One region of the Paenibacillus sp. FSL R7-0297 genome, then DNA from elsewhere that is predicted to be linked to it. Evidence: predicted binding sites of a transcription regulator. Region 1 holds the regulator's gene; the other holds the start of a gene.
The links. The regulator LexA, encoded in region 1, represses DNA repair genes until DNA is damaged. The targets are predictions, from matches to a motif close to CGAACATATGTTCG.
Positions count from the first base shown of each region.

Region 2: the regulator LexA is predicted to act here: its motif matches at 3,174-3,187, upstream of MKZ24_RS13645 (YolD-like family protein).

Region 1 covers NZ_JBBPAQ010000001.1:4,444,763-4,449,339, reverse strand. The annotation lists gene MKZ24_RS19615 (HAD family hydrolase) at 1-245, opposite strand, end outside; gene MKZ24_RS19610 (hypothetical protein) at 280-807, opposite strand; gene MKZ24_RS19605 (DUF896 domain-containing protein) at 855-1,064, opposite strand; gene MKZ24_RS19600 (LysM peptidoglycan-binding domain-containing protein) at 1,175-1,588, opposite strand; gene lexA (transcriptional repressor LexA) at 1,785-2,411, shown strand; gene MKZ24_RS19590 (L,D-transpeptidase) at 2,606-2,944, shown strand; gene MKZ24_RS19585 (hypothetical protein) at 3,032-3,589, opposite strand; gene MKZ24_RS19580 (hypothetical protein) at 4,080-4,265, opposite strand; gene MKZ24_RS19575 (hypothetical protein) at 4,319-4,543, opposite strand.
Region 2 covers NZ_JBBPAQ010000001.1:3,114,625-3,119,201, reverse strand. The annotation lists gene MKZ24_RS13670 (DEAD/DEAH box helicase family protein) at 1-762, opposite strand, end outside; tRNA gene MKZ24_RS13665 (tRNA-Leu) at 871-956, opposite strand; gene MKZ24_RS13660 (WGxxGxxG family protein) at 1,106-1,564, opposite strand; gene MKZ24_RS13655 (M15 family metallopeptidase) at 1,641-2,327, opposite strand; gene MKZ24_RS13650 (hypothetical protein) at 2,580-2,741, shown strand; gene MKZ24_RS13645 (YolD-like family protein) at 2,778-3,113, opposite strand; gene MKZ24_RS13640 (hypothetical protein) at 3,359-3,979, opposite strand; gene MKZ24_RS13635 (zinc ribbon domain-containing protein) at 4,179-4,577, shown strand, end outside.

The DNA of each region.
Region 1 (4,577 bases):
TGGTCTCCAGCTGTGAAGTTAGCCCATAGTGCCTCAAAAGGATTAATCCCAATCAGCTTCGTGAACGGAAAAGTCTCGTAAGACTCATAAAGCGCACGCGCTTCTCTGCGCACCGCCTGTTCAAGCTCTTGCGGATCAACAGAATCCCCTGCAGCCTCAGAGGCGTAGCGGAATGCTTCTTCCACACTTCGATCATCCCATAGCAGTGTATCGTCAAGGTCAAATAGTACGGCGGTAATCGGCATTTCGTTCTCCCACTCCCTATGCTGGTCTATCTTACTATTCGTGCACTACTTCAATGTTGTTGTTCTTGCCGAATTGTTCCAGGCGTGCAGCCATGGCGGCGGTGTCATACCGGTTGATCAGCTTGGAGAAAATCCATTGCTTGCGCTTGCCTTTATACTTAATGGTAACTACACTGCGCGACAAGGTAATCTTCTCAATTTCAGTTGCTGGCAAAAAGCGTTCGCGGTTGTATTTAATAGTAGACAGACGGGCGCGTTCCACCTTAAGGAACGGACGGCGGAAGAATAACAGCGCGGCAAGCAGGAAGTACAGTACTACCCCCAGCCAGTTGGCCAGTATTCCGCTTCCTTTCGCTTCATCAATGGAACCGACTACCCAGAACATAATGCCAAGCAGCATTAACACGACAGGGAATACAATATTCCGGCCTTTGAAAATATCGACGCTCTTTGCAGCAGCTTTAGAGCTCGTCCCATAGATCGTCTCTTTTCCCTGCTTCTTTCTTTGCTGATTGATTTGCTTGGTGTTGCGTTGAACCATTCTTTCCCAAGAACGGGCCATGTTAGTTCCCCCTAGTCATCCTGTATTATCTATGAAAAGGCCGCAGACTAAGCTTTACGTCCGTTGTTGCCTTCTTCATGCTCCGGATCATCCACAATCTCAATGGTATCAAGCTGGGCCCGGAAATTGCTGCGGATATTGCCCAGATATATCTCGCGGAGTTTGGCGCGTTCTGCCAATTCTTCCTCATTCAGGCCGCCATTCTTATGTTTGCGTGCCAATTCATTAATGCGTGCGACCAATTCGTCAATATTCAATACGTTCCCCTCCCCTATAAATTCATTCTAACTTTGCCATGAGAAAAAGAGCTTGTCAAGGTCTACCCCCTGAAAGCTCTCTTAGTCAAACACCAGTATGCTTCTTTCGGTTAATATACCGGCACGGTCAGTATATCTCCTGCCTTAATTCCGCTGTCCTTCAGACCATTTGACTTCTTGATCCCTTCTATATATACAGCAGTCCTCATATCATCCGGTTTATTCTTGAGTGCAATGCTCCACAAGGTGTCTCCGCGTTCAACTACGATCCGTTTCTCAGGCTTCATTAAAGTGACAGAACCAGCGAACACATTACCGACTACTGTAAATCCGGAGATCGTGAGTAATAGTATCAGAGATATCTTAACAAAGCTGACCTGGCGGAATATCGAGGTAAGTACAGACAGCAGGCGAAGGGTCTTGTCTCTGAATTGTGCCAATGGATTATGGGGTAATGGATTACCGGGAGCGGACACCTTGATATCCTCATTGTAGATACTATTGTAGGTACTGTATTTTAACATAAATATCGTCCTCCAAACACTTGTTCTTACTTTCGAAAATAATATAACACGAACATGTGTTTTGATCAATAGTTTTTTCGAACAACTGTTCCCTTTATTTTTCGGGCTATTATTCTCACAATTTAGAACTTATGTTTGTACGAACGGCAGTTCTATGTTATAATTTTCCCAAACATAGTATATGGGGTTGATTCCGATGTCAAAGATTTCGAGTCGCCAGCTGGCGATCCTGGAATTTATACGTAACGAAGTCCGCAGCAAGGGTTATCCTCCGTCCGTTCGGGAAATTGGTGAAGCTGTTGGCCTGGCCTCCAGTTCTACAGTGCACGGTCATCTGGACCGGCTTGAGAAGAAGGGCCTGATCCGGCGCGATCCTACGAAACCGCGGGCTATTGAATTGCTCGGACAGGAAGATTCAGAGAATGTACATCAATTCGTCCAGACGGTTACCCGCATCCCAGTAATTGGTAAGGTCACTGCTGGTGTTCCTATTACCGCTACAGAGAATATTGAGGATTACTTCCCGCTTCCTACTCATTACGTAGGGGATAACAAGGTATTCATGCTTTCTGTACTCGGCGACAGTATGGTTGATGCCGGGATTATGAACGGCGATTATGTTATTGTCCGCCAACAGCAAACCGCTGACAATGGTGACATCGTTGTTGCGATGACCGAAGAAGATGAAGCAACCGTTAAGACCTTTTACAAAGAACGTGATCATATCCGGCTGCAGCCGGAGAATCCGGCTTACGAGCCTCTCCGCCTTAACCGCGTTACTATTTTGGGCAGAGTCATTGGATTATTCCGCGATATCCATTAATCCTTCTCCTCCATAATCAGGCTGCTCCGCATCACGCGAAGCAGCCTTTTTCCTATTTAGATCCTGTTACGCTTGCCTAAAATGCCAAAAAACCAACGCAGGAACATTTGTTCCCATATCGGTTTTTGGCATTTTTTACTCCGAACCGCTTTAGCTATCCGCACATATCCTGATTACAAAGGAGTGCTGATCCCATGCCCAACTATCGAATTATTGTCGACCTTTCACAGCGCATGCTTTATCTGCTTGATAATGACACCGTAACCAGAGGATTTCCTGTCGGCATTGGCCGGATGCTGACCGTCTCGCCGGTAGGCGAGTACACGATCATTAATAAGCAGCCCAATCCGGGCGGACCGTTCGGAGCCTTCTGGATGGGCCTGTCCAAGCCGCATTATGGAATTCACGGAACGAATGACCCTTCCTCTATCGGCCACATGGTCTCCCACGGCTGTATCCGCATGTATAACCAGGACGTGGTCGCGTTGGCTGCCATCATTCCCATTGGTACCCGTGTAACCATCAGGGAGTAGCCGCAATCATGCAGCCACCTATAACTCCCTATATTTGAACACAAGAACCCCTCTGACGGGTTTTCGCCAAAGGGGTTCTTCACAGCATTATTGCACAGTTTGCTCATAACCAAGCTCGTCCAGAATACTTTCAGCCAGACTCCACTGTTCCGCAGGTGAGTCTTTGCTTTTTTTGGCGTAGACCAATGCACTCTTGGTAACTTTCTCGATCAGCCTGCGTCCCTGCTCTTTGGTGATGGACACTTCCATCCCGGAGCGGCCCACCACCTCAGACAGACAAAAGAACGCAATCCGCATCGCGTAATTGTCTCTGCTGAGGAAATAGAATAGATGAGGCACGTTCTTGAGCAGACGGTCAACCCAGTTCGTAATCTCCCGCACCTGATAAACTTCCCGGCGATCCTGCTCATACCCATTGAATATAATTATGATTTTGCCCCGTAGCCGCTTCTTCTCATATTTCTTAAATTCACGCAAATAGCTCTCGAGCCGCCCCTTCTCCACATCTTCTCTGGAGACATTCAGCACGGTGGTTCCGGCTGCATCCAATTTAGAACTTTCTTCCAAAACCATATCTGCGTTAACAGACAGTGTTCTATCCTGTAATTCTGGCAGTCCCAAACGCTGCCGTAATTGATCGTCCATTCTTCACACCTTCCTGTATCAAGCTCTTGTGCAGCTTGTTCACCATATCTCCTGGTATATATCGTCCCTCAAACCTCTTACTCTTCATTGATCAATTATACTCCGTGCCTTCTACAGTCTCAATCGTACGGCAAAAAAGACATCCCGGGAGGATGTCTTTGATTGGATACTTTTCCCCTGACTACAGACTACAATACGCTGCGCAACGACCGGATAGCAATAGTGTTTAAACGAATCGCTTCACGTATAGATGCTCTGGCAGCCAGCAATTCTCTTCTGGCACGTGAACCACTTGGAAATCTGCGCAGGTTCTCATTAATTTCCTCAAGTCTTTCAAGCAGGATTGCTCTCTGTGCGAGCAGTGCATTAATTGCTCTGCGGATTCTGTTTCGTTCTCTTTGCGTCATCATTACACCTCTTTTACGTTTTATAGTATAAGAAATGCAAAGATTAGCTTCGGAGACTGTGTGATTTGGCAGTAATATTAAAATTAGCTTTCTTTGACCTTGATAGAGATAATATTGACAGGATTAAGATACTTGCCTCCTGCCGGAATCCAGCCTGTCAAACCACCGGATGTCAGATAGGTTCTGGCTTCTCCCGCCGATTCAAACACAGATTCAAGCTCTTCAATTTGCCCATTCACATACTGAAGCTCAAAAATAACTTTACTCACTTGCGACCACCTCCTCAGCTACTAATTCGTTACCCCGAAGCGTTTACCTGCTTTTACTTCTTGGGCAGCCTTACCCGGAACTCAAATTCGTCACGTCTATAGGTCATTCCGGCCAGCAATACATACTCCGGCGTCCATTTCTGTACAGGTCCGGCGTAATCAGCTATAACATGCGGTTTACCCTCGATCAGTTGAACGACATAGACCTTCACCTGGGCAAGTGCCGCCGCGAATATATCAGCATCACTTGAAAGAACTTTATACGCAGTATTCAACATCTTTCCTCCTTAGTGCACACGCAAGAATAATAAG
Region 2 (4,577 bases), 1.3 Mb from region 1:
ATTTAATGATTCATAGTAAAGTTTGGCTGCGTCAACATGGCTCACAGCAAACATAGCATTAAATCCTTTTCCATTCGCATTTAAACGATGGGTTTTTATTTTAAAATTATTAAGAATATATTGAGATATTTCTTTAATCCGTTCAGGATGTAGTAATGCTTCTTTATTTTCTGCTGCCGATAGCTTTTTCTCATCCTGTTCTTTTTCAATCGTTTTAAACTTGGGACGTACATCGATATAATCTACTTTGAACTTTAAAACTTTTTCATCTCTAATGGCATCCGTAATTACATAAGTGTGTAACTCTCGACCAAAGACAGAAGCAGTCGTTTCAGAACCTAATGCATTTTCTAGGAAGATAGGCGTACCTGTAAATCCAAATTGATAGAACTTCTTAAACTTTTTATTAATATTTTTTTGAGCTTCACCAAATTGTGAACGGTGGGCTTCATCAAATATAAATACCACTTGCTTATTATATATAGGTAACTCTGTTTCGCTTTTAATTAGGTTATTCAGTTTTTGAATCGTCGTCACAATAATTTTATTATCATCTTTTTCAATGTTACGCTTTAATCCTGCGGTACTTTCTGAACCATTAACACTATCAGGAGAAAAACGCTGATACTCTTTCATCGTCTGAAAATCCAGGTCTTTCCTATCTACAACAAAAAATACTTTATCTATAAAATCAAGTTCAGTAGCCGAACGAGCTGCTTTAAAACTCGTAAGCGTTTTTCCCGAGCCTGTTGTATGCCAAATATATCCGCCACTTTCAAAAATGAGACGCCGTTAGCAAAATGTTAGCAAACCTGCTTAAAAAGAAACAAGGGTTCCAGCTCTAATGAGCTGAAACCCTTGTTGTTGTAGTGCCGAGGACGGGGGTCGAACCCGTACGGTACTCACGTACCGCAGGATTTTAAGTCCTGTGCGTCTGCCTGTTCCGCCACCCCGGCATGGTATGTGCGTGGTTAACGCGACAAGAAATATAATATCACGTATTATGGGGATACGCAACAAATAATTGCCATTAATTATTCCTGCATATAGACAAACAGCCCGATCAGCCGAAACTGATACGGGCCCTTTGCAGTCATTAACCCGCTTAGTGGCGTTCGCGCTCGCCGCTTCTGCTCCGCATACCGACCAGCCCCAGAAGTCCGAGCAGGCCGAGCCAGCCCCAGTTAGAGCCGTTATCGTTATCGTCTGTGGTGCTCTGTGCCCGGTAGATGCCGGTTGGTGTAGTATTGTTCAGAGGGGAGACGGAGCTGTTGTCTCCGGTACGGATTTTATCCCTCATGATCGTCTCGTTCCTGTGCATGGTGCCTGTGGTCTGGTTCATCATGGTATTGCCCCGGCCGTTCATCATTGGTGTGCTCCGGCCATCCATGTTGCCCATGTTGTTGCCCATAGTGCCCATTCGGGTATCCGATGTTGTGCTGTTGGTAACGGGTGCTGTTCCGCCCATTCCTGTCGTGCCAGCCGCAGCAGATGTGTAACCGGCCCCGAGCAGACTCATGGATAATACTGTGCCGCATGCAAGGCTTGTAATCAGCTTGTTCAAGATGGTATGCCTCCTCTGTAGTTGTGGTTTATCGCTGATAATTTCCCCACACGGCACATCATCTATGCAACGCAGATTATTTCTTTATGATGTTCACGGTCTTGCTGAGCGCATCATAGGTCACTTTGGCTCCAAGCGCTTCGGCAATGGCGCGTACCGGAGCATACGTGGTGACGCTATCCAACACGCCGGTCGTGAGCTTCTGTCCGTTCAATGTGATATTTACTTTAACCTCGGTATTCACCTCTGGGTCACCTCCGTTCATCCGGCTTAATGCGTCCTTCACCTGCTGATCGGTGGGGTGCTTACCGGCCCGAAGCTCAGCTGTGGTTAGTCCGAAGGTCATCTGCAGATGAGAGTAATCCTTGAAGGAACTCCAGTCCCCGCCCCACTCGAAACCAAGCTTCTTCGCCTCCTGTGCAACCTCCAGCCAGTCCGCTACCTTATCCCCGTCTCCGTCACGCTTCATATCCCAGGATACGCTTTTGCCATCCGGCAGCAGCAGTGCGAAGTCAATCGCCAGTCCGTAATTATGATAGCTGCTGCCGCCCCTGGCATTGGTGACAATAGCGCCTTTCTTGGTTCTCCCTTGTGCGTATAGTGCATTCTGTTCGGCAATGGTACGCATTCCCTGGGTAATAAGGATCGGAATCCCTCTGGCATAACTCCGCCGGATGAGTTCAGTAGCACCCGCCAGCAGTACCGGATGCAGATTGCCAAGCTCCCCTGCCGATTTACTCTTTACTTGATCCAAAGTCAGCATATACTCACCCCCTGGTATAGTAAATGCCCCCTTGTACTATGTTGCCTGTACACTTCCCCCCTGCATCCGCCCAAGTTCGCCGTTTCCCTGAAGCATACGAAATAAGCCCCCAGGGAGTCCTGAGGGCCTGAATAAGGCATGATCTTGCTTAGCGTAAACAAGAGAGCCAGCAAGCATGAATTGCTGCACAACAGGCCAGAATAACATTGAGTACCGTTTAATCCTTAATCCTGCAAGGAAAGGTGGACAACCATGGATATTCACAGTGACAGCTATAAGGTGGCCGCGCTTAGCGATCAGGAGGCTGTTGTCGAAGTGATCCGCGAGGCCGAGTCGGCCATTGCCCGGATGACCGGGAACCCCGGAGTCACGCTGATTGCTTATGAAAAGACGGAACCCGCCGGGAGAGATTAACCGCTCAGTCCGCTCTAGCCAGCTTCGCCTGCACACTCAGACGATATAGGCGTCTATAATATCATCCACGTTCAGCCACTTCCATTCCTCCGCCCACTGCAGCTTGAATTCGCGCGAGTGGGTGTGAATGGAGGTCACAAATCCGCTAAGCAGCTTGTGCTCAAGAGGGTCAAACAACACTATAGTAACCCGCACATGACTCCGCAGCGACAAAGCCAGCGTATGCTCAATCTCCTCCAGCTTGTGCTCATCCGGAACCGGCCTGACACTCTGCCACGTCTCCCGTTCACCTCTGCTGATTATACGCATCTGCTCCGGCAGTACGGTCCGGTTACTGTCCCACAGGTTATTGCCCTCCAGCTTTTTGCCCATTGCCGCTCCCCCAATCTATGGTCTATATACAATACCGCAATACGTTGTCCGCTCATGTACCGAACGTATGTTTGTATTATATCCGTGATCTTACTTTTTAAGCAAGCAGAAATATATGTAAGCACCAAGACCTGGGAGGAACCATACCAGACTCCGCCCGCACAGCAAAATAACCCCACAGCAGTGGGGCTAGCTTTGAATTCGATCTGATAATTACTTAGGCACTAAACGGGGATGAATACTTTTTAATTGGCCGTGTTTCCTGACGTGCTCTCTGTCGTTGCAGCTCCCGTACCCGTCTTCGCAGCGGTGTCCGCCTCTGACGGGTTGACAATCAGGCCTTCTGTGCTCTCTTCCGGGTCAATCAGTCCTGCGGCCGCTCTGGCTTCATTCAGCTTGGAGATGCCGTACAGCATCGCTACATCCGCCTGCTGGTTCATCTCATTGAATTCCTCGGCAGTTACATCGGGAGAAACCGCGCTTTTGGAGGCCTGCTCTTTAATGGAATACGCACTTTTAAAAGCAATAATAGAATCTCTGAGCAGCGTCTGGATCGTGTCCGGCAGGCTCTTGGAAATCTTCACGTCACTAACCTGGTTGGCAATATCAGAGGCTGTATCCTGGAACTCGTCCACGGCCTTCTGCAGCTCCTTGTCGGTCGCATCTCCGGTTGAATAAGAAGTTAGGGTGGTGTTGAAATTTTCCAGCGAGGATTTACCCATTTCATCGAATTTTGTCATTTCATTGTAAAAGCTCTGAACTGTATCCTGCACTACTTCCTGCGAAGCAGGTTCTGCGCTGTCATTGCTGCAGGCACTTAGCACTACTACGATCATAAGTAATCCTGCAAATAAGAATCGTCTCATATTTTATATCCCTCCACTTAACAGAATAATATCGTTTTTTGTTAAGTGCAAATGAAATTAATGTAAAATGGCCTGGGATGAAACATTTTTCTGCGATAAAGCGTATTCACAGAAAGAAACACAAGAAGAACCCGGTAGTGACCGGGAATTCTTGTTATACTATAATCAAATTATCCGTTATACGAGAGGAAGATATCCTATGCCTTATTGCACAGCCTGTGGTGCGGAATACAAGCAAGGTGCCAAATTCTGCGGAGAATGCGGAGCAGGTACAGAGGACAATAATGCTCCGGCAGCAGCACGCCGTCCGGCGGCAGATCGGGTCTCCGGAACAAGCACAGAAACCGAGCTGTGGCAGGGTAAGCCTGCGGGCATATCCGACCGGCTCAAGGGGCTTATTGGACTCAATAATACCAGATACACTATTACAACCCAGCGGATTATGGTGAAGAGCGGACTGATCGGCAAGGATGTCGAAGAAATCGAGCTGCTGCGGGTCAATGATTTTTCCGTCACGCAGTCGATTCCGGACCGTATTCTAGGCATTGGAACCCTTACGATCCTCTCGGATGACGCCTCGTCACCGCAGCTTCCTTTC